Regions from separate parts of the Streptomyces sp. 891-h genome, predicted to be linked through region 2. Evidence: riboswitches for the same ligand, from Rfam matches in the RefSeq annotation. Region 2 holds a riboswitch; each other region holds the start of a gene.

What was found. Region 2 has a riboswitch for cyclic di-AMP ahead of HC362_RS02250 (LysM peptidoglycan-binding domain-containing protein). Riboswitches for the same ligand answer to the same signal wherever they lie in the genome.
Positions count from the first base shown of each region.
Region 1: it holds a riboswitch for cyclic di-AMP, as region 2 does, so the genes downstream of both, HC362_RS07800 (M23 family metallopeptidase) here and HC362_RS02250 (LysM peptidoglycan-binding domain-containing protein) in region 2, are expected to answer to the same signal.
Region 3: it holds a riboswitch for cyclic di-AMP, as region 2 does, so the genes downstream of both, HC362_RS17455 (M23 family metallopeptidase) here and HC362_RS02250 (LysM peptidoglycan-binding domain-containing protein) in region 2, are expected to answer to the same signal.

Region 1 is NZ_CP050693.1:1,837,093-1,844,709, reverse strand. It holds gene HC362_RS07815 (DNA topoisomerase IV subunit A) at 1-1,529, opposite strand, end outside; gene HC362_RS07810 (pitrilysin family protein) at 1,772-3,112, shown strand; gene HC362_RS07805 (pitrilysin family protein) at 3,199-4,575, shown strand; cyclic di-AMP (ydaO/yuaA leader) riboswitch at 4,791-4,947, shown strand; gene HC362_RS07800 (M23 family metallopeptidase) at 4,962-5,783, shown strand; gene HC362_RS07795 (HPr family phosphocarrier protein) at 6,100-6,381, opposite strand; gene HC362_RS07790 (bifunctional GNAT family N-acetyltransferase/acetate--CoA ligase family protein) at 6,563-7,617, shown strand, end outside.
Region 2 is NZ_CP050693.1:497,113-504,729, forward strand. It holds gene HC362_RS02235 (ABC transporter permease) at 1-2,118, opposite strand, end outside; gene HC362_RS02240 (ABC transporter ATP-binding protein) at 2,112-2,849, opposite strand; gene HC362_RS02245 (helix-turn-helix domain-containing protein) at 3,024-3,647, shown strand; cyclic di-AMP (ydaO/yuaA leader) riboswitch at 4,149-4,323, shown strand; gene HC362_RS02250 (LysM peptidoglycan-binding domain-containing protein) at 4,328-5,107, shown strand; gene HC362_RS02255 (alpha/beta hydrolase) at 5,224-6,549, opposite strand; gene HC362_RS02260 (hypothetical protein) at 6,713-7,087, opposite strand; gene HC362_RS02265 (roadblock/LC7 domain-containing protein) at 7,120-7,617, opposite strand, start outside.
Region 3 is NZ_CP050693.1:3,999,137-4,006,753, reverse strand. It holds gene HC362_RS17465 (PPOX class F420-dependent oxidoreductase) at 1-253, shown strand, start outside; gene HC362_RS17460 (aldo/keto reductase) at 277-1,224, opposite strand; gene HC362_RS17455 (M23 family metallopeptidase) at 1,382-2,776, opposite strand; cyclic di-AMP (ydaO/yuaA leader) riboswitch at 2,788-2,953, opposite strand; gene HC362_RS17450 (PP2C family protein-serine/threonine phosphatase) at 3,119-4,327, opposite strand; gene HC362_RS17445 (DUF4232 domain-containing protein) at 4,526-5,353, opposite strand; gene HC362_RS35065 (protein kinase) at 5,662-7,554, opposite strand; gene HC362_RS17435 (RNA polymerase sigma factor) at 7,573-7,617, shown strand, end outside.

The DNA of each region.
Region 1 (7,617 bases), 1.3 Mb from region 2:
ACCGGAACCTCGGCCGAGTCCAGCAGCTCGGTGCGGCGCGGAGTGCCGTACTTCTTGGCGACGGCGGACAGTTCGGAGGAGACGAGCTTGCGCAGCTCCGCGTCCGATTCGAGGATGCGGGTCAGCTGCTCGATCTCGCCCTTGAGCCGGTCGCGCTCGTCCTCCAGCTCGATGCGGTCGAACTTGGTGAGCCGGCGCAGCGGGGTGTCCAGGATGTACTGGGTCTGGATCTCGCTGAGACCGAAGCGGGAGATGAGCGAGGCCTTCGCCTCCGCCGCGTTCTCACTCGACCGGATGATTCTGATGACCTCGTCGATGTCGACGAGCGCCACCAGCAAGCCTTCCACCAGGTGCAGCCGGTCGCGCCGCTTGCCGCGCCGGAACTCGCTGCGCCGCCGCACCACCTCGAACCGGTGGTCGACGTAGACCTCCAGCAGCTCCTTGAGGCCGAGGGTGAGCGGCTGGCCGTCCACCAGGGCGACGTTGTTGATGCCGAAGGACTCCTCCATCGGCGTCAGCTTGTAGAGCTGCGAGAGGACGGCCTCCGGGTTGAAGCCGTTCTTGACCTCGATGACCAGACGCAGTCCGTGCTCCCGGTCGGTGAGGTCCTTCACATCCGCGATGCCCTGGAGCTTTTTCGCGTTGACCAGGTCCTTGATCTTGGAGATGACCTTCTCGGGGCCGACGGCGAACGGCAGCTCGGTGACCACAAGGCCCTTGCGCCGGGCCGTGACCTGCTCGATCGACACCGTGGCGCGGATCTTGAAGGAGCCGCGCCCGGAGCGGTAGGCGTCCTCGATGCCCTCCCTGCCGACGATCTTGCCGCCGGTCGGCAGGTCGGGACCCGGGATGAAGTTCATCAGGGTCTGCAGGTCGGCGCCCGGGTGCTTGATCAGGTGCCGGGCTGCCGCGATGACTTCGCTCAGGTTGTGCGGCGGCATGTTCGTCGCCATGCCGACCGCGATCCCGGAGGAGCCGTTCACCAGCAGATTGGGGTAGGCGGCGGGCAGCGTGACCGGCTCTTCCTCGCTGCCGTCGTAGTTGGCGCCGAAGTCGACGGTCTCCTCGTCGATCGACTCCACCATCAGCCCGGCGGCCGGCGCCGAGCGGCATTCGGTATACCGCATCGCGGCGGGCGGGTCGTCGTTGCCCAGCGAACCGAAGTTGCCGTGCCCGTCGACCAGCGGCAGCCGCATCGAGAAGTCCTGTGCCATACGCACCAGGGCGTCGTAGATGGGCGAGTCACCGTGCGGGTGCAGCTTTCCCATCACTTCGCCCACGACGCGGGCGCACTTCACATACGACCTGTCGGGGCGCAGGCCCATCTCGTGCATCTGGTACAGGATCCGGCGCTGCACGGGTTTCATTCCGTCGCGGGCGTCGGGGAGCGCGCGCGAGTAGATGACCGAATACGCATACTCCAGGTAGGAGCCCTGCATCTCGTCGACGACGTCGATGTCGACGATGCGCTCCTCGAAGTCCTCTCCCGGCTCCGGTGCCGGTGTACGGCTTTTACTGCGGCGGGCCATCGCGGCTGCGGCTCCTTCGCTGCTTCGTGCTTCGCTCTTGTGCTGTCGCTCTTGTGCTGTCGGTCGACCATTGTGGACCGGCCCACTGACAGGGCGGTCGCTCGGTAGACCGTACGGGAACTTCGCACCTTGTCGGCGTGGTTGCATACAGTGACAGGGCCGCCGGTCGCGTGAGGCGCCAGGCGGCCGGCAGTTCCCGGCGCCCGGCCGGGATCCCCCGCTACCGAAGGGACTCCACGCCCATGGGTCACACGGCCACGCCCCCGCCGGCCACCGGTGGGCTGACAGCGACGGAGCACCGGCTGGCCAACGGCCTGCGAGTGGTGCTCTCCGAGGATCACCAGACCCCCGTTGCCGCTGTCTGCCTCTGGTACGACGTCGGTTCCCGCCACGAGGCAAAGGGCCGCACCGGCCTGGCCCACCTCTTCGAGCACCTGATGTTCCAGGGCTCGGCGCAGGTGAAGGGCAACGGCCACTTCGAGCTGGTGCAGGGCGCGGGCGGGTCGCTGAACGGCACCACCAGCTTCGAGCGCACCAACTACTTCGAGACGATGCCGGCCCACGAGCTGGAGCTCGCCCTGTGGCTGGAGGCGGACCGGATGGGGTCGCTGCTGGCCGCGCTGGACGAGGAGTCCATGGAGAACCAGCGCGACGTGGTCAAGAACGAGCGCCGCCAGCGCTACGACAACGTGCCCTACGGCACCGCGTTCGAGCGGATGACCGCCCTGCTCTTCCCCGAGGGCCACCCCTACCACCACACCCCGATCGGCTCCATGGAGGACCTGGACGCGGCCTCCCTCCAGGACGCGCAGGAGTTCTTCCGTACGTACTACGCGCCCAACAACGCCGTGCTGTCGGTCGTCGGCGACATCGACCCGGAGCAGGCACTCGCCTGGATCGAGAAGTACTTCGGCTCCATCCCGGGCCACGACGGCAAGCGCCCGCCGCGGGACGGCTCGCTGCCCGAGCTGATCGGCGAGGAGAAGCGCGAGCTCATCGAGGAGGACGTGCCCTCCCGGGCGCTGATGAACGGCTACCGGCTGCCGCACGACGGCACCCGCGAGGCGGACGCGGCCGATCTGGCGCTGACCGCCCTGGGCGGCGGCGAGTCCTCCCGCCTCTACGCCCGGCTGGTGCGGCACGATCGCTCGGCCGTCGCTGCCGGCTTCGGCCTGCTGCGGCTGGCGGGCGCCCCCTCGCTCGGCTGGCTGGACATCAAGGCCTCCAGCGGCGCGGAGCTCGCCGACATCCAGGCCGCCGTCGACGAGGAGCTGCGCCGGTTCGCCGAGGAGGGCCCCAGCGAGGAGGAGATGGAGCGGGCCCAGGCCCAGTTGGAGCGGGAGTGGCTGGACCGGCTGGCCACGGTCGGCGGCCGCGCCGATGAACTGTGCCGGTACGCGGTGCTCTTCGGCGACCCGCAGCTCGCGCTCTCGGCGGTGGGGCGCGTGCTGGAGGTGACCCGCGAGGAGGTGCGGGAGGTGGCTGCGCGGCGGCTGCGCTCCGACAACCGGGCCGTGCTCGTGTACGAGCCGCTGGCGCACGAGGACGAGGCGGGGAACGACGAAGAGGAGACCGGGCAGTGAGCGAGACACCGGCGAGCAGCAGCCAGAGCGCCGCGGCGACGGCGGGCGCGAGCCCCGCGGGGATCGCGGAGACAGCAGGGAAGAGCATGGAGTTCCACCCCCAGCCGCCCAGCGGCATCCCGAAGCCGTGGGCCTTCCCCACGCCGGAGCGCGGCACGATGGCCAACGGGCTGACGGTGCTGCGCTGCCACCGTCCCGGCCAGAAGGTCGTCGCCGTCGAGGTGAACCTGGAGGCGCCGCTGGACGCGGAGCCCGAGGGGCTGGACGGGGTCGCCACCATCATGGCCCGCGCGCTGAGCGAGGGCACGGACAAGCACACCGCCGAGGAGTTCGCCGCCGAGCTCGAGCGGTGCGGCGCCACGCTCGACGCGAACGCGGACCACCCCGGGGTGCGGGTCTCGCTGGAGGTGCCCGCATCGCGGCTGCCCAAGGCGCTGGGGCTGCTCGCCGACGCGCTGCGCGCCCCGGCGTTCCCCGACAGCGAGATCGAGCGGCTGGTCGCCAACCGGCTGGACGAGATCCCGCACGAACTGGCCAACCCGGCCCGCCGTGCGGCCAAGGAGCTGTCCCGGGAGCTGTTCCCCGCCGAGTCGCGGATGTCGCGGCCGAGGCAGGGCACCGAGGAGACGGTGCGGCGGATCGACGCGGCCGCCGTGCGCGCCTTCTACGAGGCGCATGTGCGCCCCGCGACGGCCACCGTCGTGGTGGTCGGCGATCTGGAGGGGATCGAGGGCGGAGTCGAGGCGGCGCTCGACGAGTCCCTCGGCGGCTGGACGGGGGCCGCGGTGGCGCCGAGCCCGATGTCGCCGATCACCGCGGACGACACCGGCCGGGTCGTCATCGTGGACCGGCCGGGCGCTGTGCAGACGCAGCTGCTGATCGGCCGGGTCGGCCCCGACCGGCACGACCGGGTGTGGCCCGCGCAGTTGCTGGGCGTCTACTGCCTGGGCGGCACCCTCACCTCGCGGCTGGACCGGGTGCTGCGCGAGGAGAAGGGCTACACCTACGGCGTACGCGCGTTCGGGCAGGTGCTGCGCTCCACAGCGGACGGCGGCGGTGCCGCGCTGCTGGCCATCAGCGGCTCGGTGGCCACCGATGTGACCGGGCCCGCGCTGGACGACCTGTGGCAGGTGCTGCGGAAGCTGGCAGCCGAGGGGCTGACCGACGAGGAACGCGACGTGGCCGTGCGGAACCTGGTGGGCGTCGCGCCGCTGCGCTACGAGACGGCAGCGGCCGTCGCCGGGACGCTGGCCGACCAGGTGGAGCAGTACCTGCCGGACGACTTCCAGGCGCGGCTGTACGCCCAACTCGCCGAGACCGGCACGGTTGAGGCCACGGCCGCCGCGGTCAGCGCACTGCCCGCCGACCGGCTGGTGACGGTACTGGTCGGCGACGCGTCCCAGATCGCCGATCCCGTAAGGGAGTTGGGCATCGGCGACGTCAAGGTGGTCTCCGGCTCCTGAGCCCGCCGACGGGGCCGGGACGGCAGACGAAAAGTGGGGCCCGGGAGGAGGAATCGCTCCTTCCGGGCCCCGCGTGATGTCCCTTTCTGTCGCGATTGCTGCTGAGTTGGAGTGTGGCGAACGCGACAAAGTCAGGGATTCGTTTGCCGCTCGGAGTTGGCCCCGATTAGCGTCGTTGCCGCTGTCCGTCAGAAGTGACCGCACCCGCGGCCGACGGAGAGCGATCGCCGAATCCCCGAGGCGAAGTGCCGAGGGGGACCGGGGACCCAGGTCCCATTGGGGTGAATCGGACGGCCTCGCAAGAGGCGGCCCGTAGGAGACCTTCCTGCTCCGAACCCGTCAGCTAACCCGGTAGGCGAGAAGGAAGGAAAGGAGTACGCCTCCGTATGGCGTTCACCCGTGCCACTGGCAAGCACAGGCGTCCGAGCAAGGCCCGCAGGGCCGCAGGGGGAGCAGCAGGCATAGCCGGGCTCGCCACCGTGGGCGTCGTCGGGTCCATCGCCTCTCCCGCCTTCGCCGCGAGCGGAGACCAGAACCACGCCCCCGTCCAGCCCGACGCGAAGGTGAGCGAGGCCGTCGGCGGCCCGATCTCCGAGACGCTGGACGAGCAGGCCTACCAGCAGGCTCTCCACGCCGAGCAGGCCAAGGCGGAGACAGACGCCAAGGAAGAAGCTGCCAAGGCGAAGGCCGAGGCCAAGCGGAAGGCCGACGAGGCCCGGCGCAAGGCGGCGGCCGAGAAGGCGGAGAAGGAGCGCGAGGCGAAGCGCAAGGCGGCCCGGGAAGCGGAGCGGGCGAAGCTCAACGCCTATGTGCTGCCCGTCGAGGGCTCCTACATCTCGACCGGCTACAAGCAGGGCGGCGGCATGTGGTCGTCCGGCAGCCACACCGGCGTGGACTTCCACGCGGGCATGAACACCCCGGTGCGTTCCGTCGCCGCCGGTGAGGTCGTGGAGGCCGGCAACGGCGGGGCCTACGGCAACAACATCGTGATCAAGCACAAGGACGGCACGTACACGCAGTACGGCCACCTCAACTCGATCGGTGTCTCGGTCGGCCAGGAGGTCAAGTCCGGCCAGCAGATCGGCCTCTCCGGCTCGACCGGCAACTCCTCGGGCCCGCACCTCCACTTCGAGGCCCGTACCGGTCCCGACTACGGGTCGGACATCGACCCGGTCGCGTACCTGCGCCAGCACGGTGTGAAGCTCTGACCGAACGCTTGGGCCGAGGCCGTCACCCATTCCGCCGGACTCTCTGGTCGGTGGTTGCGCTCCCCCAGCCTCCGGCTGGGAGGTACCCCCAGTGACGGCGGACTTATGGCGAGGGGCGCTGGGCCTGGCGGCCCAGCGCCCCTCGCGCTCCCAGCGTCCGGCTGAGGCCCGTCACGCGCACGGCTGGGACGGGGAGCACGAGGGGGCGCCGCACCGTCAGGTGCGGCGCCCCCTCGTCAATTGCCCGCCGCGACGGTGAGCAACCACAACGGCGAGGCCCGGCGGAATCCGCGACGGCCTCAGCCCGAACGCTCGGTCACACCGTTTCGGGCAGCTCTTCCAGGCCCTCGGAGACCAGCTTCGCGAGCCGGTCGAGGGCCTCCTCGGCGCCCTCCGCCTCGGAGGCGAGGACGATCTCCTCGCCTCCCTCCGCGCCCAGGCCGAGCACACCGAGCATGGAGGCCGCGTTGACGGGGTTGCCCTCGCCCTTCCGGACGGTGACCGGGACCCCGGCAGCCGAGGCGGCACGGACGAAGATGGAGGCGGGGCGGGCGTGCAGCCCCTCGGCCCAGCCGACGGTGACGCGGCGCTCAACCATGGTGTTGCCCTTCGATCGTTATGGTTGTCTAGACCAGTCTTGCACGGTCGCCGAGGTGCTCCATGAACCGGCGGACGCGGTCGCGGACGCGGGTGCGGAAGCTGCGGCGCTCTTCCCGCGACGATACGACGCACTGCCGCATCCCTGAGCACGCGCCCTCCCCGAGCCGTACGCTGGCCCCATGCCGAGCCCCGAGGAGCGCGCCTATCCGGCCCACTGGGAAGCCGACATCGTGCTGCGTGACGGCGGTACCGCCCGGGTCCGGCCGATCACGCCCGACGACGCGGAGCGGCTGGTCAGCTTCTACGAGCAGGTGTCCGACGAGTCGAAGTACTACCGGTTCTTCGCGCCCTATCCCAGGCTGTCCGACCGCGACGTTCGCCGCTTCACCCACCACGACTACGTCGACCGTGTCGGCCTGGCGGCGACGATCGGCGGCGAGTTCATCGCGACGGTCCGCTACGACCGCATCGACGAGTTCGGCCGCCCGGCCGGCGAGCCGGCCGACGAGGCCGAGGTGGCCTTCCTGGTCCGCGATGACCAGCAGGGCAGAGGGGTGGCCTCCGCGCTCCTTGAGCACATCGGTGCGGTCGCCAGGGAGCGCGGCATCCGCCGCTTCGCGGCCGAGGTGATGCCCGCCAACACCAAGATGATCAAGGTGTTCACGGACGCCGGGTACTCCCAGAAGCGCAGCTTCGAGGACGGTTCGGTCCATCTCACCCTGGACCTGGAGCCCACCGAGCGTTCGCTGGCCGTCATGCGGGCCCGTGAGCAGCGTGCCGAGGCGCGGTCCGTCGCCCGGCTGCTGGCTCCCGGTTCCGTCGCCGTCGTGGGGGTCAGCCGTACCCCCGGCGGTGCGGGGCGTGCGGTCCTGGGAAGCCTGCTCACCGGCGGCTTCCCGGGACGGCTGTACGCGGTCAACCACGCGCTGGACCCCGGGGCGACCTCGGACATGCCGGCCGGGGTGCCGGGCTACCGTTCGGTGAGGGAGATCCCCGAGCACGTCGACCTGGCCGTGCTCGCCGTCCCCGCCGACCAGCTGCACACCGTCATCGGCGACTGCGGTGAGGCGGCCGTGCAGGGGCTGGCCGTCCTCTCCGAAGGGGTCGGCCGGGACGAGCAGCGCGAGCTGGTACGGCTCGCCCGCTCCTACGGGATGCGGCTGATCGGCCCCGGAGCCCTCGGACTGATCAACACAGCGGACGACGTACGGCTCAACGCGACCCCCTCGCTGCG
Region 2 (7,617 bases):
CAGCAGGGCGATACCGAGCACCAGCAGCAGGCCGACGCGGGTCGTGCGGTCGGTGCCGGGGTAGGCCGACCGCAGCCACTCCTCCCGGGTGCTGACCTCTCCTTCCGACCGCGGCACGGCTTTCCGGAGCGCTGCGGCCGCCTCGGCAGCGCCGGTCCCTTCGCCGAGCCGCACCTCGACCCGGTCGACCGGCGCATGGCGGGCGTTGCGCGGGGTGACATAGGCGCCGTTGTCTCCGGTGCCCGTGGTCATGACCGCGGCGATCCGCAGCGATCTCCTGGTTCCGTCTCCGAGCCATACGTTCACGCGCTCCCCCACGGTGTGGTGCGCCCACTCCTCGTTGACGATGATCGAGTCGTCGTCGAGGTCACCGACCGAGCCGGAAGCGAGCGGCAGCCGAGTCGTGCTCCGGAGTCCGGCGGGCTCACCCGCCCGGGCTGCGGACTTGATGAGCGCCACCCCGTCCTCCAGCGTGTAGACGGCGGTGGCGGCGGTCGCGGAGACCTCGGTGCCGGGGATCCGGCGCAGCCGCCTGAGCGTTGCCGTCTCGAAGCCGTCCTCGCTGTGGGCGGTGGCCACGAAGTCGGCGGCGGTGCGGGCGCGCGTCTCGGTGGCCTTCGCCTCGTTGAGCGTCGCGGTGGTTCCCAGCAGCGAGCCCGCCAGGGCCACCGTGACCAGGACGGGCGCCGCGACAGCCGCCGTGCGTCTGGCCCCGGTGGCGGCGTTCTGGCCCATCAGCAGGCCGGCGGCGCCCGGAAGCCTGGCCGCGAGCCGGGCGACCAGCCGGGCCGGCGGCCGCACCAGCAGCGGCCCCAGCAGCGCGAACCCGGTGATCAGCAGCATCGGCCGGATCACATATGTCTTGCGGTGCAGCAGGTCGCCGGGGTCGGTCAGCAAGGAGGCGAGGAGGGTGCCTGCGGCGGTCAGCAGCAGGGCTCCGCCGCACAGCCCACGGCTCCACGTCATCGTGCGGGTGTCCACGGAGGCTTCGCGCAGCGCCTCGGTCGGTGCCGTGCGGCCGGCCCGCCAGGAGGCGACGGCCGCCCCGCCGAGGGCCACCAGCAACCCCGTCCAGAAGGCCGCGTGGTACGGCCAGGTGTGGTGCTGGATGGTGAACCAGCCGGGCGCCAGCTTCTCGTCGACCACCCACCGGGCGAGCGCGGGCGCTCCGTACCCGCCCAGCACGCAGCCGGCCGCCGAGGCGAGCGCGCCGACGACCAGCGCCTCGAGGAGGACCGCACGGCGGACCTGCGCAGGGGTGGCCCCCGCCATCCGCAGCAGCCCGAACTCACGGCGGCGCTGGGCGACGGCGAACGCGAAGGTGGAGGCGACCACGAACACCGAGACGAACGCGGAGAGGCCGCCGGCGGTGCCGAACATGGCGGTCGTCGCGGTCAGGGCCGCGCTGTCCCGGTCGGGGTCGGGATCGGCGAGCCGCCGCGCTTCACCGGTGAGGACCCGTACGCCACTGCCGTGGGCAGCCGCGCGTACCGCGCCCGGATCGTCGGTGTCGACCACCAGCTGTCCGCTGCGCGGCGCGAGCTCGGCGGCGCGCCGGTCGGTGTAGAAGACGGCGTCCTCGAAGCCGAGCCCACCGACGACGCCGACAACCCGCACGTGGCCCTCGGCGGTGCGCAGCCGCTGCCCCGGCCTGGCCGGACCGGCGCCTCGCCGTGCCCAGTCCCCGCTGACGACCACCTCGTCGTCGGCCCTGGGCGCACGGCCCTCGCGGAGGCGGTAGGGGGCGAACGACGCCGTGGACCATGGATGGCCGACCAGATCCCGGGGGCCGCCCTCGACCCGCACTCCGAAAGAGCGGTCCTCCACGACCTGACCCAGCTTCTCCAGCCGGGCCCGCACGCTGTCGGGCACGACACGGGGGTGTGCCAGCTTGTGGGTCCGCTCGCCGATCGAGGTGGGAACGCGCAGGGTGTCGGCGCCCTTGACGACGACGGGTGCAGCGGCGAATCTCTCCGGCTTCCGCTCCGGTGCCTGGGACGCGGACGCCAGCGCGAGGCCCATGACGGTGAGCAGTCCCACCCCGAGCGCCAGCGCGACGAAGCTGCCGGTGAAGCCGACCCAGCGGGTGCGCAGCGCTGCCAGGGTGCTCGTCAGCATGCGGTGGCCTCCAGCTTCGCCATCCGCCCGGCGATGTCCTGCGCGGATGCTCCGAGCAGCTCTCCGGTGAGCCGTCCGTCGACGAGGAAGACCACGCGGTCCGCGTAGGAGGCGGCGACCGGGTCGTGGGTGACCATGACGAGGGTGAGCCCCTCCGCGCTGACCATGTCGCGCAGCAGCGCCAGGACCTCCCGGCTGGTCGCGGAGTCGAGGGCTCCGGTCGGCTCGTCGCCGAAGAGCACCTGGGGGCGGGTTATCAGGGCACGGGCCAGCGCGACCCGCTGCTGCTGGCCGCCGGACAGCTCCGAGGGCCGGTGCCTCCCGCGCCCGCCCAGCCCGACGCGTTCCAGAACCTCCCGTACGAGCGCTGAGGAAGGGCGGCGCCCCGCGAGTCGCAGCGGAAGACCCACGTTCTGCTCGGCGGTCAGGGACGGCAGCAGATTGAAGCTCTGGAACACGAAGCCGATGTGCCGGCGGCGCAGCAGTGTCAGGCGGGTCTCGCTCAGCCCGGTCAGCTCGGCCCCGGCGAGCGTGACCGAGCCCGACGTGGGCCGGTCGAGACCCGCCGCGCACTGGAGCAGTGTCGACTTGCCCGAGCCGGAGGGCCCCATCACCGCGGTGAATGTGCCGTGGTGGAAGTCGAGTGAGACCCCGTCCAGCGCTGTGACCGCGCCGGGGCCGGTGCCGTACCGGCGGGTGAGCTGCCGCAGCGAGACCGCTCTGTCTGCCATATGTCCGTCCTGCCGTCCTTGTGGTTGTTCGGCGCGCGCACGGTCGGGGCCGTGGCGTGCCGACAAGCAGGATCGCAGAGAAAACTCTGCAAAGGAAGCTCTGCAGAATTTTCTCTGCATACTTGCCTCTGCAGAGCAGGCTCTGCAGAGGAATCTCTGCGCTAAGCTCAGGGCATGTCCGAGCCACCGGAAGAGGACCGTCCCGCCGCGCGCCACTCGCCCCGCACCACCAGCGATCCCGCGGCGCTCAAGGCGCTGGCGCACCCGCTGCGCCTGAAGATCCTCCGCCGCCTGACGGCGGCCGGCGCCGCGACGGCCACCGCGCTCGCCGCCGAGCTCGGCGAGAACACCGGGACGCTCAGCTATCACCTGCGGCAGCTCGAGCGCGCCGGGTTCATCGAGGACGACCCCGAGCACTCGGCGAGCGGCCGCGAACGCTGGTGGCGCGGGGTACGCGGCCTGGACGTCCGGCGGCCCGCCCCAGCCGGGCTGTCGCCGGCCGAGCGCGCCGTGGTCGGCGAGCTGGACCGGCTGCGTATGGAGGAGGACATCGAGCTGGCCTACAGCTACACCCTCCCGCGCCCCGAGGAAGCGGAGTGGGTGTACGGCTCGCGCGGCACCCTCCACCTCACCCGCGAGGAGTTCCAGGAGTTCCACGACGCCTACCTGGAGCTGCTGCGGCGCTTCCAGCAGCGTCGCACCGAAGCCGAACCGGGCACCCGGCCGGTCGCCGTCCGCTGGTTCGGCGTCCCACTCGACGGCCCAGGCCCGCAGGACTCCGGACCCGGCACCTCGTAGCAGCACCCGGAAATCACACATCCGGGAACACAGAGCCCTCCGGAAACACCGGCCGCGCACGGCAATGTACGATGCCGCTTAGTAGAAATGGCGCCCCCGGACGCTTCCGCCCATTCAACGGCGGTCAACGCTGCACTGAAGAGAGCCACCTTCAGCAGATTTCAACTGCAATGTCCGGATATACAAGACTTGCCGCTCCTGCTCATTCACTGTGTCAGGAAACACACCGATCAGGTGCCATCACAGGCAAGATCTTCTGGCGGGCCGTCAAGAGCCTTGCATCAAAGAGATTTTCGGAATTCCCTTCACTTCACCGCTTTACGCTCAGAAAATGATCCACCGCAGAGCGTTGAAGTATCGCGAGATCATTTCTTCTTGACCTGGCAGAGGTGAATCGAGCGCCTTGCTCAGGGCAATTCATTGTGTTTCCGTGTCCTCGCTCCGGCCTCCATGAACGGCCGGAGTTCCCGTGCCGGGGCGCCGAATCCTGCCGCCCGGCGAGGGAAATCCGCACCAGTACCACGCGGCAGGAGCGGGGGACCCAAGTACGTGCCGAGCCGCACCCGGCGGCCCGGCTAGGGGTGAAGTCATGCCCGCTGCGCCTCGCGCACGGGAATGGCCGGGCCACTCCAGCCCGAATCCGACAGCTCACCTCGCAGGCGCTAGGAGAGGACACCCCCATGTCTCGTGGCCGACACGCCCGAAATCCGCTCAAGTCCCGCATCTCCCGGCTCTCGATCGCCCTCGTCGCCGGTGGCGCGGGAATCGCCGCCCCCCTGCTGACCGCGGGCAGCGCCCACGCGGCGTCCGCGCCGGCCCAGGTCCAGGACAGTGCCGCGAAGCACGCGCAGACCGTCCAGGCCCGCGCCGCCCAGCAGGCGAAGGCCGAGCAGGAGGCCGACTCCTACACCGTCGTCGCCGGTGACACCCTCTCCCAGATCGCCGTGGACCACGACGTCGAGGGCGGTTGGCCGACCCTCTACAAGGCCAACAAGAAGACGATCGGCAGCGACGCGAACCTGATCCGTCCCGGTCAGAAGCTGACCCTGGACACGGCCTCGGCGCCGGCCGAGCGGAGCAGCACCCCCGAGCGCGCCGACCGCGGCTCGGCCGAGCAGAGCAGCGTGCACAAGACCCAGTCGACCTCCCTGGACGGCTGGATCAACGAGGCGCTGACCATCATGAAGCAGCACGGCATTCCGGGCAGCTACGAGGGCATCCACCGCAACATCATCCGGGAGTCCGGCGGCGACCCGAACGCCATCAACAACTGGGACATCAACGCCCAGAACGGCACCCCGTCCATCGGGCTGCTGCAGGTCATCAAGCCGACCTTCGACGCCTACCACGTCGCGGGCACGGCCTACGACCAGCGCGACCCGGTCGCCAACATCGTCGCGGCCTGCAACTACGCGGCTGACAGGTACGGTTCGATCGACAACGTCAACGGCCCGTACTGAGCCGAGACCCCTTTCGCGGCGGCCGCGCATCACCTTCGAGGTGATGCGCGGCCGCCGCGTTGCTTTCCATACGGAAAGGCTGCAACGGGGAACGGAAGAGCGGTTTCCGAGTTCCGTCACGGCGTATGAAAGGTCACTTCCGGATTCTCTTTCGAGGGGCCGTCCAACAGCGGGCGGTGCAGGCCGCGCAGCCTACTGTCGAAGAACGCCTTCACATACTGGGTCGTGATTTCACCCGAGCGCTTTCCCGACAGCGGCGCCGAGGGATCCGTGACACCCGCCTGGCCGCCCAGGATCGGCAGGTCGATGAAGGTGAAGTGCCCGGAGTCGGCGACCGTCAGCCACCGCTTCCAGCCGTCCAGGCGCTGCCAGGTCCTGGGCCATGTCCTGTCCTCGGCGCGGGGATTGTGGCCGTCCTCAGTGCCGAGCATGAGGATCGGCCGCCCGAGACCCGCCTGCGGTACGGGCGCGAAGAATGTGCCGTCCAGGTCGGCGGCGGCCCTGATACGGCGGTCGGTACCGGCCGCCACTGCCGCCGCGTTGCCGCCGAGCGAGTGGCCCGCCGCGCCGATCCGGCGGGTGTCGATCAACTCGGCGTAGTCACGGGAGTGTTCCGGCGCGGGGGTCGTCAGCGCGTCGACGGCGAAGGAGATGTCGGCCGCCCGGTTCCGTGCCGCACGCGCGAGCAGCTTCTTCTCCCCCTTGTCGTCGGGCGCCGCCTCCACGGTCTCGCACGCGACGCAGGTGAGGGTGCGCGCTGAGCCCTTGCCGGCACCGGCGGAACCCCGGGGCGTGAAGGTGGTGCCGAACGACTCGTAGGCGTGGTCCAGCAGTGCGACGACATAGCCGTGGGAGGTCAACTCCTCGGCGAGGGTGGTCAGTGTGGCGCGGTGCAGCGTGAAGCCCGGGGAGAGAACCACGAGCGGATGCCTGCCCGGCGCGGGACGGGCTCCGATGCGGGCGTGCGTACGGACGGAGGCGAGCAGGTCGGGCGGAAAGGACTTGTCCAGCTTCAGTCCCTTCAGCAGCAGCCCGGCCTCCTTGGCCGACATGTACGGCGCGGCACTTTGCCGAGGGCCGCCGCGCCGGGCGGGATAGAAGACCGACACCATCAGCCGACGGGCACCGGCGGACGGCACCCAGGGGTCGCGGCGGTCCTTGTCCACCAGGTGCAGGGTGTCGCGTCCGACCGCCCACTTCCCGGTGGGGCGAGGGAGGGAGAGGTGCTTGCCGCGCTTCACGGCCGCCGCTTCGGAGGACCCGGAAGCAGTGGAATCGGAGGCCCCTGAAGGCGCGGAAGCAGTGGAAGTGGTGGAGGCGCTGGAAGCGGCGGAGCGCGCGTCGGCAGCAGTCGAACCCCCGCCGGGGGCGCAGGCGGCGGTCGCCGGGGCGAGCAGAGCGGCGGTGAGCACGGCGGCAGCCGCGCGGTGTGTACGGATCATGGCCGGGAGCGTAGGAACCGGCACACCTCGCCCGTCAGCTACGAAAGGCAACCGAACCCCTGACTTTCGCCAGGGTGGACGGCGCTCGCGGCTCAGGGCGCGGTGCCCTCCTGACAGCCACGCCGGATCACGGCGGCGCCGCCCCCTGCGGGGCGGGCCCCGGTCAGACCTCCAGGTTCGCCTCGATTCGCCGCAGTTGGTGCCGGGCCATGGCGAGGTTCGCCTTCGCCGAGTCCAACGCGATGTAGAGGAACAGGCCGTTGCCGCTCTTCGCCCGCAGCAGGCGGATCAGGTGGTACTGCCTGCCCAGGGTGATCAGGATGTCCTCGATCTCGTCCTTGAGGCCAAGGAGCTCCATGGTGCGCAGCTTGGCCCGTACGACGTCCGTGTTGCCCGCGGCGGCGACCTCCAGGTCGAAGTCCTTGCCGCCGCCGAGCGTTCCCAGCGCCATACCGCTGGTGTAGTCGACCAGGGCGACCCCGATCGTGCCGTCGATGGTGCTCATCGCCTCTTTGAGGGACGCGTCGGTGTTCGACATGGTGGTGTGCTGTCCTTTCGTCGGTTCGGTGATCAATCCGTGGTCTGTCGTTCCGTGCCGTCCGGCCCTGGCGAGCCGCGGCGGCGCCGTTCGAGCGGCAGACGGCGGCGGTCCGGTGGCGGTCCGCTCCGGGAGAGCGCGACATCGACGGGGGGTTGGGGGGCCGCCGAACGCCGGGCCTCGGCCACGAGTTCACCGATGTGCCGCGCCGTACGGCGCCCCTCCAGGTGCAGCCGGCCGACGTTGATGCGGTCGTCCGCGAGCAGGGTGAGCACCGCGGCCGGACCGGCGGCGTAGGTGGCGACGTACCCGAGCTCTCCGTGTATCAGCAGCTCACGGAAGGCACCGCGCCCTGTCGCCTCGTTCATCCGGAACGCCAGTCCGAGCGCGGCGGCGGTCAGTGCGGCCAGCGGCTCGGCTTCCGGCGGCCGGTCTGCCTGCGCCCTTGCCAGGTCCTCGGCCAGTACGAAACCGTCCACGGTCGCCGCCAGGGCCCCGCCGACCTGCGGCACCCTGACCCGTAACCCGCG
Region 3 (7,617 bases), 3.5 Mb from region 2:
GGATCCGCGGGCCAGTTATCACGTGACCAGCGGGGACGGGTGGTCGTGGACGGTGGTGGACGGGACGGCTGAGCTGACGGCTGTGGCGCAGGAGCCGCGTGATGCGACCGTCGAGGAGTTGGTCGAGGTGTATCGGGCGATCAGGGGCGAGCACCCGGACTGGGACGAGTACCGGGCCGCCATGGTGGCGGAGCGGCGGCAGGTGGTGCGGCTCCGGGTCGAGCGCGTGTACGGGCAGCCGGGCCGGGGGTGAGCCCGGCCCGGCCGGCCACCGGGTTATGCCGAGGCTTCCGTCAGGAGGCGGAGTTCCTCGGTGGTGAGCCGCAGATCGGCGACCGCCATCAGCGCGGGGAGCTGGTCGACCGTGCGGGCGCTGGCGATGGGGGCTGCGACCGTCGGCTGGGCGGCGAGCCAGGCGAGGGCGACGGTGGCCTCGGCGCACTGGTGCGCGTTGGCCACGGTGGTCAGCGCCGCGAGGACGCGCTGACCGCGCTCGGTGGCGAGGTACTGGGCCGCCTTGCCGGTACGCGCGCCCTCGGGTGCGGCCTCGCCCGGGCGGTACTTGCCGGTGAGGAAGCCGGAGGCCAGCGCGTAGTACGGCAGTACGGCCAGGGATTCGCGCTGGGCCAGCGCTGCCAGCTCTCCCTCGTAGGTGTCGCGCGAGACGAGGTTGTAGTGCGGCTGGAGCGCCACATAGCGGGCGAGGCCCTCGCGGTCGCTGAAGGCGAGCGACTCGGCGAGGCGGGTCGGCGCGATGTTGGACGCGGCGATCTCGCGGACCTTGCCCTCCTTCACGAGTTCGTCGAGGGTGCCGATGATGTCGGAGACCTCGACCGACTCGTCGTCGAAGTGCGTGTAGTACAGGTCGATGCGGTCGGTCCGCAGGCGGCGCAGCGAGTCCTCGCAGGCGGCCTTGATGGTGGCCGGGGCCAGGCCCATGTGGTCGGGGTGGCGGGCGACCTTGGTGGCGATGACGACGTTGTCCCGTACGGACGAGCCGCGTGCGGCGAGCCACTCGCCGATGACGGTCTCGGACTCGCCGCCCTTGTTGCCCTCCACCCAGGCCGAGTACGCGTCGGCTGTGTCGATGGTGTTGCCGCCGCCGTCCGTGTAGGCGTCGAGCACGGCGAAGGAGGTGGGCTTGTCGGCCGTCCAGCCGAAGACGTTGCCGCCCAGCACGAGCGGCGAGACGGACAGTTGACCGATCTTGTAGTCGGCATTCATCTGCATGCAGCGACGGTAACGCGGACCGGAAGGCGGGCGGATGGTGGCGCGTGGGCCGTTGCCACCGGCCGCCCCATCAGCCCCGTCCTCCCCGTGGGGCCCGGGACCCGGGGGCCTCGGCGAACCCGGTAGGCCCCCGGCCGGCGCCGTCGGTCCGTCAGATGTCGACGCCCTTCGCGCGGAGCCACGGCAGCGGGTCCACCGGGTCGCCTCCGTCGGGGCGGACCTCGACGTGCAGATGCGGTCCCGAGGAGTTGCCGGTCGAGCCGACCCGGCCGATCACGTCACCCGTACCGACCTTGTCTCCCGCCGACTTGGTCATGGAGGACAGGTGGCAGAACCAGATTTCGGTGCCGTCCTCCAGCTTCAGAACGATGCGGTAGCCGTACGAACCGGCCCAGCCCGCCTCCTTGACGGTGCCGGTGTGAACGGCCTTGACGGGCGTGCCGTTGGGCGCGGCGAAGTCCTGGCCGGTGTGATCGTTCTGCCACATGCCGCCTGCCTGGCCGAACCCGGCGGTGAGCTGGTACGAGGCCAGCGGCGCGAGGTACTTGCCGGCCAGCTGTGCCCGGCGTTCGGCCTCGGCCTTCCGCTTCTGTGCCGCGGCCTTCTCGGCGGCCTTGCGCTTCTCCTCGGCCGCCGCCTCCCGGGCACGTTCGGCCTCGGCCTGCTTCTCGGCTGCCGCCCGCTTCGCGGCCTCCTCCGCCGCCGCGTTCGCCGCCTGCCGGGCGGCTTCCTCTCGGGCTTCCTCGTCCGCGGCGGAACGGTGCTGCTCGGCCTGCGCGAGAATGCGGGCCCGCAGCGCCTCACCGGCGTTGGTCCTGCCCGCCGCCAGGTCCTCGGCGGAGAGTCCGGCCTGCGTGAAGGGGGCCACGGAGGCGGTCGCGTCGCCGTCGGAGCCCTCGGCACCGTCCGCGTCGTCGCCGACGAGGGAGCCGATGCCGGGCAGGTCCTCGACGTCGGGCAGGTGGTCGGGGACGCTGCGGACGGCGTCGGCCGCGCTGCCCAGATCCGGTACGGATATCGCGCCGGGGTCCTTGTCCTGAGCGGTCGCCATGCCGCCCGCGCCCACCGCCGCGATCATGCCGACGCCGAGCACGGCACCGCCGCGCGCCACCCCGCCGGCCCGCTGCTTGGCGACCCGGTGCCGACCACGCATCGCGCGGACGGACTCCTCGGTGGGGTTCCACTCGTCCCCGGTGGTGTCCGTGGGGGCCTCGCCAGGAGCGTTCCCATAGGCGTCGCCTGGTGCGTCCCTGAAGGTGTCCTGTGGGACGTCCCTGAAGGTGTCCTGTGGGACGTCCCTGAAGGTGTCCTGTGGGGCGTCCCTGAGCGGTGCCGGGCCGGACGGTACGACGGGCACGGCGGGCGGGAGCGGCGCGGCGGCCCGTCCCGGTGCGGAGCCATAGACGGTGGACGAGCCGTACGCGGTGGACGAGCCGTACGCAGGCGAGTCGTAGGCGGCGGTGGAGGAGCCGGCGCGGTCGAGGTGCGGGTCGTACGCGACGGCCTCGGGCGCGTGGCCGGCGAAGCCCTGGGATCTGGACGCCACGGGGGCGCTCTCCTTTCCTTCCTTCTCGCCTACCGGGTTAGCTGACGGGTTCGGAGCAGGAAGGTCTCCTACGGGCGTCCTCTCGCAAGGGCGTCCGATTCACCCCGTCCTCCTCGCCTGGCTGACGAGAAGGGGTGGTTCCCCGGTTCCCACGGTGCGGTCCAGCGGTGCAGGTCCAGGGGGCGGGCGCTGCTGGTGCTCCGTATGCGGGATTCGGCGACGGCGCACGGTGCCGCCTTCCGTGACGACAGTGACGACCGTGCTGCGTTATCGGACGTTAATAGAACAGTGGCCTTGATTCCAAGCTGTTCCCCGTAATTGGCGGTGGCCGCCCGGCTCGGTTCAGGGCTGGGGCCTGATGTGGTGGGCGACCGCGAGCAGCGCCATGTCGTCCACCGCCTGGCCTCCCGTATGGGCCGCGACGTCGATGAGGACCGTCTCCAGCAGCTCCTCCGGGTGGGCGAAATAGCTACGGGCCAGCCGTTCGGCCGGTTCGTAGAAGACACCGTCCGAGTCGCGTGCCTCGGACAGGCCGTCGGTGTAGAGAAGGAGCTGGGCGCCCCGGGGGAAGGGGACCTCGTCCACATGCTCCGGCCACTTCCCCAGCTCGGACATCCCCAGCGGAAGCGCCGGCACGGTCGGCTCGAGCAGGGCCGTCCGGCCTTGGTGCAGGAGGATCGGCGGCGGGTGGCCCCGGTTGACGATACGCAGCACCTTGTCGCCGCTCTGTCCGCCGTCCTGTCCGCCCTCTTGTCCGGGACCCGAACCGGGTCCGGAACCGGGACCGGAACCGGGACCGGATGAGTTCGGGATCTCGACCAGTACCGCCGTGCTGAAGCCCTCCAGCCGTGCCGAGCCGGTCTGTCGCCGCCCCTCCCGCTGGAGGGCCCGGTCGAGGCGGGCGGCCACCGCGGAGAGCGTCTCTTCCTGCTCGGCGGCCTCACGGAAGACTCCGACCAGGAGGACCACGGCGGCCACCGCGCCGGTCCCCTTGCCGCGTACGTCGCCGAGCAGCAGCCGTACGCCGTAGGGAGTCTCCTCCGCCGCGTAGAAGTCCCCTCCGACCCGGGCCTCGGCCTGCGCCGCGCGGTAGCGGGTGGCCAGCGTCAGGTCGTCGACGCGGGAGGGCGGGGTGGGCAGCACGGCGAGCTGTACCGCCTCGGCCACCCCACGCGCCGAGGCCAGCCGACTCCCGCTGCGGAGCAGTACGTAGTTGACGCCGACGGCCAGGATGGAGACGGTCACGCTGGTGAGGGACCTGGCTTCGGACTCGATGAGGCTGCCGTTGTCGTGGAAAAGGGCGAACAGAAGGGTGGCACCGGAGGAGAGCACGCCGGTGAGAATGGTGCTCCACAGGGACAGGAACGCCGCCGCCGCCAGTGGGGCGGCGGCGAAGGGTGCCGAAATGGTGACCTCGCGCGGCGTGGACAGCTCGAGGGCGACGCCCAGGACGAACAGCGCGGCCGGGAGCCACCGCGCCAGGCGCCACAGCCGTCCCACACCGTTCTCGTACCCGCTCGCCGGCTGCCTCCCGGCCTCCCTCTGCCGCACGGTCCCAATCTGACCGGGTGGAGGGATTCGGGCCACTCGGGACCGCTGGTCGGGGTACGGAACGGGGACGAGGAGCGGGTGGAAGGCGGCCCCCTAACACGCACGGGGCCACACCGCCCGTCGCCGTACGGCAGCCGGGCGTATGGCAGCCGGGCGTACGGCAGCCGGGCGTGCGCCGGCCACCAGAAGGAAAGGGGCTCAGCCGCCCGTGCCGGGGGCCAGGGGGCTGATCTTGGGCACCGACGCCTTACCGGTGTTGGTGACCGGTCCACCGGACCAGGGCACCCGCAGGGAGGCGCGCTCGTCGGGCGGGGTGACCTTCGCGGCGCTCGGTGTCACCGTGGTGACGTTGGTCACCTCGGGGTTGGTGAACGAGAGCGAGGCCCATGCGCTCTTGCCGGGCGACAGCGTGACCGTCCGTACCTCGCCGCCCGTGCGATTGGGATCGAAGGAGACCTGTTCGCCGCTGCTGTTGACGAAGGCGAGCCCGGGGTAGCCGCGTACCGTGCAGGTCCTGTCGGATCGGTTGGTCAGCACGAGGGCGAAGTTCTCCTGCCCGGCGCCCGGATGATTGGGGCCGAACGACGCCTTGAGGTCGCCCGTGCGGCACCGGGAACCGGAAGCGGAACCCGAGCCGCCACCGCTGCCGCCCGACCCGTTCTTACCGGACGAGGAGGACGAGGACGACGAGGAAGCGGAGCCGCCCTCGTCCGAACCTGAGGCGCCCTGCCCGGACGAGCCGCCGCTCGAGCTCCCGCCGTCCCCGCCGCTGCCTTCGCTGCTGCCGTTCTTGCCGTCGTCGCCGTGGGAGGAGCCGGAGTCGCCGCCCGCGGGCGCGGCCCCGCCGCTGACCTTCTGCGGGGCCGAGTCCGAGTCCTTGTCGCAGCCGACCACCAGCGCCCCCGCAGCCAGCACAGCGGTCGCTGCGGCGGCGATACGGGCCACGCGGTGACGGCGCCGGAAGGGGGTGGCCGGGGAGTTCGGTGCGGGTTGCGTGTTCGTCGTCGGGTCCTGGCGCTTCGTCATGGCTGCCGTCACTCCCTGGTCGTCCTGTCTCGCAGTCGTCCTGCCTCGCTGGTGCTCGTGGACCGCAGGGGCCCTGTCCGGCGGTCGTCCGGCTGCCGGGTGGCGGGTGGCGTCACGCGCCCGACTCCCCGTCTCCAGGGTGCCCCCGGGCTTCCTGGCCGTACACAGCGTTGGATGGCCGACGGCGCGGGAAAGTTCACGGCCGCCCCGACTTTTTTCCCGGTTCCCCGATGTGGGGGACACCCGGCGCCGGTGCGGCCGTTGGGAGTTGTGCGGTCAGTTGCGCGGTAGGAGTTGTGCGGTAGGAGTTATGAGGCGCTGACCCGCAGGCTGCTGAGCACCTGATCCGTTCTCGCCGAGCAGTCCTCGGCACAGCGGATCTGTACGTATACCGGCGGCTTGCCCTTCTGCCGTGGGGCCAGGGCGATCTCCTCCAGCGAGTGCCCCGGGGAGTCGCAGGCCGACCAGGTACGGACGCGCCCTTGCCAGCCGTCGCCCTTGTAGGTGCGGCTGCCCGCGTACTGGCAGCGCCTGTGCTTGAGTTCGGCCACCTTGGCGGACAGCGCCTCGGCGGCGGCCGCCGCTCCGTCGTCGTCCTTCGAGGAGTAACCGAGCCCGACGAACACCCCGCTCGTGCCCGAGGTGAGGTCCTGCCAGCGCTTCATGTCCTGCGAGACGACCAGACCGGGGGCGTGCTCCGCCGACAGCCCCAGCGAGGAGGGGCTCCAGCCGGAATCGGCCTTCTCCTGCGCCCACTGGGCCGGTATCCGCAGACTGATCCGGCCACTCGCGTCCTGCACCCTCACGTGGGAGGGGCTCTTGTCGCTCTTGGGCATCAGCAGTTTGCCGGCCGCTCCCGCCCCGGCCAGTACGACGACGGCGGCACCGAGAGCGACGGCGCGCCAACGGCGGCGGGGGCGCGGTGGGCGCCCGGCAGCGGACGAGGGGCTGTCGGCGCCCCACGAGGGCGCACCGGCACCGGACGCGCCCGGTGCGTGCGCCTCCAGGACGGGTTCGCCCGGAGTCGACCTCTCGTACTCCGAAGCGCGGGGGCCGGACCTCTCCGCAACGGACTCCTCGGGAACGGCCTGCCCGGGAACGGCACCCTCGGGCGCGACGCCCCCTTCGGACGCGGCAGCCACCTCGGGCCCGACCGACTCCTTGTCCCTGTCCGACTTCTCGACCCCGTCGGGCTTCTCGCCCCTGTCGGACCCCCCGACCCTCTCGGCCTTCTCGACCGTATCGGACTCCTCGGGGGCGACCGACGCCCCCGACCGTTCCGACGCACCCGGAACCCCCGACCCGGCCGACGGCGGTTCCGTCGCCACCGTCGGTGGCTGACCGGCCGCGCGCCGGGAGGCGGGTCCCACGGCGAGGGAGGACAGTTGAGCGGCCGACGGGGCGAGGAGCTCGTTCGCGATCCGGTCCAGCTCGTTCGCGAACGAGGCGGCGGTGGGCCAGCGGCGTTCGCGGTCGGGCTCCATGGCGCGTCCGACGGCTTCCGCGACGGCGGGCGGCAGGCCGGGGCGCAGTTCGTCCAGCGGCATCACCCGGTCCGGATTGCCCGGCTGCGCACCGGTCACCAGGTGGTAGAGCACGGCGCCCAGGCTGTAGATGTCCGCGCGTGCGTCGATGCCCTCGAAGGGTTCGGCCTGCTCGGGCGCCATGTATCCGACCGAGCCCGCGACCACGGTCAGGCCCGAGGCGTGTGCCAGGTTCTTGGCCAGGCCCAGATCCGCGACCAGCACCCGCTCGCGGCCCTGTGCTCCGCCACTGGTCAGCAGCACGTTGGACGGTTTGACATCGCGGTGGACCACGCCCGCCTCGTGCAGGGCCTCCACGCCGCGCGCCGCCTCGGCGGTGAGCCGCAGTGCCTCGTCCACCGGCAGCGGTCCCGCCACCATCCGGTCGGCCACGGTGCCACGGTCCGCGTACTCCATGACGAAGTACGGGCGTTCGTCGTCCAGCTCACCGACGTCGAAGACCTGGACGACGCCGCCCGACGACGCCTTGCGCAGCAGCCGCGCCTCGGCGAGGAAGCGTTCCCGGATGTCCATACGGTGGGCCCAGTTGTCGGCCATCACCTTGACCGCGACGGGTGCCTCCAGCCGGTCGTCATGTGCGAGCCACACGACCGCGAAAGCGCCGGAGCCGAGACGTCGTTCGACCCGGTAGCGGCCGATCTGATCAGGTGAAGGCATGCCCCTTATGATGCCTGGATGTGCCCACCGTCCTCCCCCCACGCCTTGAACCAGCCATCCGGA